DNA from 2 places in the Colwellia sp. MB02u-10 genome. Region 1 is predicted to be linked to the other one. Evidence: riboswitches for the same ligand, from Rfam matches in the RefSeq annotation. Region 1 holds a riboswitch; the other holds the start of a gene.
What was found. A riboswitch is a leader RNA that binds a small molecule or an ion and turns the genes downstream of it on or off. The one in region 1 is predicted to bind lysine.
Positions count from the first base shown of each region.

Region 2: another riboswitch for lysine. It lies ahead of lysC (lysine-sensitive aspartokinase 3); the one in region 1 lies ahead of dapA (4-hydroxy-tetrahydrodipicolinate synthase).

Region 1 is NZ_JACGVK010000139.1:62,600-65,086, reverse strand. Features, by position in the region: gene H4J59_RS18045 (methyltransferase) at 1-467, opposite strand, end outside; lysine riboswitch at 937-1,174, shown strand; gene dapA (4-hydroxy-tetrahydrodipicolinate synthase) at 1,255-2,265, shown strand; gene H4J59_RS18035 (2,3,4,5-tetrahydropyridine-2,6-dicarboxylate N-succinyltransferase) at 2,262-2,487, shown strand, end outside.
Region 2 is NZ_JACGVK010000120.1:128,568-131,054, reverse strand. Features, by position in the region: gene lysC (lysine-sensitive aspartokinase 3) at 1-1,071, opposite strand, end outside; lysine riboswitch at 1,351-1,543, opposite strand; gene H4J59_RS11570 (ElyC/SanA/YdcF family protein) at 1,821-2,487, shown strand, end outside.

The DNA of each region.
Region 1 (2,487 bases):
GGCAGTGAGGGTTTTAATTTGCCAATGTACATTAAGCAATGTCTTGCAGCGTCAACATTTTGGCAATATTCTAGGTAATCAATACCGAGTTTTTCGGCTGACTTTACTCCCGCTTTATTTTCACCAACAATGACTATGGCGGCATCGTCTGTCATTGACTCAGCGAGCATAGCTAAGGTAAAACTAAATTCAGCCTTACTTTTTGGAAAATGGATGATCGCCATATCATGTTTGGTTTTGGCGATATACTCGACGCAAAAATGTGCGTCTACACGGCTATTTTTCAATTGCTGACAAGTTTTATATTCAGCATAATTAGTGTGGTAACTATCAATATGAGCAGCGCTATGCTGACTTAAGTAATGGCTAATAAAACCATCGTCTGCGATATTAACCAAAAGAGGTCTGGTTGCGGCTAGTGCCTCACTATTTCGGTTTAATATTTGGTTAATGTTACTTATTGCCATGAAGATACCTGTAATTAAGCTAACTATTATTTATGGGGGCTATTTATTGACGATATTTATGGCTCGAGTTATGTAAAAATACCGGCGTTACTTTAAAGAAAAATTATCATAATGACAGGGCGAACTCAGCGAGTATTCATTAATACAGCCGTTGTGGATATGTCATAGTGCTGCGTAGTCTACGCGAATTTAATTATCTCGCCATCTTTAGTCCACAGGGGGAAAGCTATTTTGATTCAGTTCAACTTATCGGGCGTAGCTTGTTTTCGTTATGGGCACTCTAGTTATTGAGGACCCAGATGGTATTCACTGATTAGAAAAATAAATAAAAGCAATAAAATCAAACTATTAAATTTAAATAGTGGTATACGTCTAGCCGTCTATTGACTGTGCTTATATTTAAATGTTTTAATATTGTTGTCCCTTATTCCAGTGTGATTAATCGTAAAAGATTAATCACCGCCAATAAAGGGCCAGAAGAGGAGCGTTAACCAGGTAGTTATTGTGAAGAGATCAAACTCTAGTGAGCAATAATGAGGGGGTTTAACGCCGAGGTAATTGCCTTGTTGATAAGGTAATTGCCGGTTGTTAAGGCTTAATTGTTAATATATAACCATTAAGTTTTATAGTCATTGGATATACGTTCGACGGCTACTAGGTTGAATCCTTGCAACTGTCACCTAACTAGGTGGAGAGCTTCTGGCCTTTGTAAAGGCCAAATTTCATCCTAGAAATTTTGTCTGTACAAGCGCCTAAAAGTTCTCCGAACGACAAAAGTTCGAGAGCAATGAATCAAAAAAAACCGATAGAAAATCACCTGATAACAGACCGACCTTTGGTTTGGACCGCACTGATCACGCCATTATTTGATGATGACGGCATTGACTATGTTAGTTTGCGTAAGCTAGTGCTACAACAAAATGCGGCTCACAATGGCATTTTATTATTGGGCAGCACGGGCGAGGGCTTAGCGTTAACCGCGCAAGAGCATTTAAGTATAGTGCAATACGTTTGTGCGATGACGTTACAAGTGCCGATAATGGTTGCTGTTGGCGGCTATAATCTTAACGAGCAACTGGCCTGGATAGCTAAATGCAATAAATTGCCGATAACGGCTTATTTACTTACTAGCCCTATTTATGCCAAGCCGGGGCCCGTAGGGCAAACCGCTTGGTTTAAAAGTTTACTCGATGCTGCAAACGTCCCTTGTATGCTTTATAACGTGCCTTCACGCAGCAGTGTTGAAATTTCCTTTTCGGCCTTACAACAATTACAAAACCATAAAAACTGTTGGGCACTGAAAGAAGCCAGTGGCGATCTTAATAAACTGCTGGCCTATAGAGAGCATTGCCCTAACCTTGACTTGTATAGTGGTGAAGACGCCATGATGCCATACCTTGCGAGTGCCAATGTTAAAGGTTTGGTGTCGGTTTGCGCTAACGTTTGGCCAGAAGCCACTCGGCAATATGTTGCTATGGCCTTAGCTTATCAACATGAAGGACTTTTTCCGCTTTGGCATAAAGCGATATCGGCATTATTTCAAGTGTCTAGTCCGATACCGGTAAAAGTGTTAATGGCTGAGCTGAATATTATTGGCTCTGCAAAACTTCGTCTACCCTTATGCCAAGCAGAACTTTCAGCGCAACACGGTTTACTCGATATTCATCAACACATTCAGCAATGGTTAGCGAGTAACAGCAGCAAGCCTCTAGCTCAGCATCAGACTACTGATGACATTTTAAATGCACAAACCCCTCACCCTTTAGATTTAACTAACTTACGAGCAATAAAATCATGACTTGGCAACAAACATTAACAGACTTAGAAACCGGTAAAGTTCGTGCAGCAGAACAAAATAGCGATGGCACTTGGCAAGTCAATACCGCGGTTAAACAAGCCATTTTAGCGGCATTTAAAGCCGGAGAAAACACTGAGTTCGATGGTATTTATCGTGGCTTTGTAGATAAGCATAACCTACCTGCACGGGAGTTCACCGTTGCTGATAAAGTGAGAATGGTGC
Region 2 (2,487 bases), on a different contig from region 1:
AATTTCACTGGTGGTAATTAAATCAACACTTAATTGGTGTTTGGCTAATACGGTAAAAACTTTCGCTAGGAAGCCACTGGCATGCAACATTTGTGGACTTTTTACTGTCACTAAGGTTTGTTCGCGTCGCAGCGCAATCGAACGATAGGTAGGATTAGAGTCAACTTGGCGCTGTATTTTGGTGCCACCTGCATTAGGTTCCTTACTTGAACCAACAAAAACAGGAATATCTTGCCGCATAGCGGGAATAAGTGTCGCTGGATGCAGAATTTTTGCGCCAAAGGTGGCCATTTCGGCCGCTTCACCGAAACTAATTTCATTAATCGAACGTGCTTGATCTGTTATCCGTGGATCGGTAGTAAAAATACCAACCACGTCAGTCCAAATGCTTAAATTACTGGCTTGAACAGCTTCAGCTAACAACGCTGCGCTGTAATCAGAGCCTCCGCGACCTAAGGTGGTCGTATTACCTTGTTGGTCACAGCCGATAAAACCTTGTGTAACAATAACTTGATCATTAAGTAAGGGATAAAGTAGTGCTTTAGTATTTGCGGCCAATTCGGTTAAATCAACTTGCGCTTTACCATATAAACTATCCGTTTTCATGACTTGGCGAACATCAAAATAATGACCATTCACATCGACGAGTTGTAACACTTGTGCAAAAATTCGTGAACTGAATTGTTCACCAAAACTCAAGATTTCATCACTGGTTTTTGTGCTGTATTGCTTTGCTTGTTGCTCAGCACAGGCACCTAACGCATTTAATAAGCCTGATATTTCTTGATCAATAGCTTGATGATTATCAAAGTGCTGAGTTATGGCAAATTGAATATCAGCAATATGGCTAATAATTTGTTGTTGTTCGCTTATCGAAACGTCTGCTTGGCTTAAACGCACTAAGTGATTAGTAACACCAGCACTGGCTGATACCACCACTAAACGGTTAGTGCTATTATTTTTAATAATATCCGCGCAGCGTAACATCGCATGAAAATCAGCAACACTGGTGCCGCCAAACTTTGCAACGGTAATATTTTCAGTATTGGTATGATCTATGATTACAGACATGCAGATTCTCCATGAGTTTGAGATTGAATGGTTAAACATTCGAGTCTATCGCGAGATGTATATTTAGATAACAATATATATTTAAATAACAATGTGCCAACACTAGTGCGATTAAGGCTGGTAAGATGGGATATTAACATAAAAATTCTTCCTAAACGCCTGCATTGCTAAAGGTACTTCATTAAACATAGCAAATATAACAGGCAAATAACTAACAGGAAGAGCATGACTGAGCGTAGAGTGAATTAGGTTAAAAACCCGTTATTCAGGCGGTACTATTCAGCCAGAAGCTCTCCACCCTATGCTAAAAAAACTTATGTTTTTCTAGCGGTGACAGCCCTAAGGATTCAGCCCTAGCGACCGAATATGATATGCCCCCATATCAATATTCTCGGCAATTGTCCCCCTCAGTAACAGTCAAAGGAATGGGTCCTCATGTTACTTACCTAGCAATTGCGCCTCTTCTGGTGCAAAAAATTTTCTATTTCTGTACTACTTAATTCATAACACCATCATACTTGATAGATAAGGGCATTATAAAAGTGGAGTAAAAATTCTAATTTTTAGCGCAGCCATTAAACCCTATTTAAGCGTAAATATCAACAGACTTTTAGACGTCCAAATAAAATAGTTTGTCACCATTAGTCACGGCTTCAAATGGCTACTGCTTCAAAGTCTTATAATTGTTATGCTTGAGTAACTTGAAAACTTATCACCCTATTCGTATAGCCTATTTTGGACTGAGTCACATGGATCTATTTTTACTAAAAAAAATTATTAGCTTAATGATTATGCCACTGAGCATGATTCTCTTACTGTTAATTATTGCTATTATTTTTTATCGTTTAAAACCAAAATTGAGTTTTTGGGCGCTATTTACCGCAAGCACTTTATTATTTTTGAGTACCTTTCCACCTTTGTCCAATAACATCATGGCGGCATTAGAAGATAATTATCCCGCATTTACCCGCAGCAATAAGCCGGTTGATTATATTATTATTTTGGGCGGTGTTCACACCAGCGTTCAGGGGTTGCCTGCGACTAGTGAATTAAAGTCTAGTTCACTAGAAAGGTTAGTTGAGGCTGTTCGTATCTACCGCCTGCACCCCGAAGCACAAATAATCACCTCAGGCTTTGCCGATGGCGATGTCAGTTCAAACGCAGAAAAAGTTAAGCAAGCAGCAATATTATTAGGTGTGCCAAAAAATAAAATATTGACTGAAAATTTCCCTCAAGATACCGAAGAAGAAGCACAACTTATTGCACCACGCGTGTTAAATAAAAATGTCGTACTCGTCACTAGTGCCAATCATTTACCCAGAGCCATGGCCTATTTCCAACGCTACGGCGTCAATCCAATACCTGCACCGGCAAGCCCATGGGTTAAAAGCAATGGGCTTACTCCATGGTCTTATT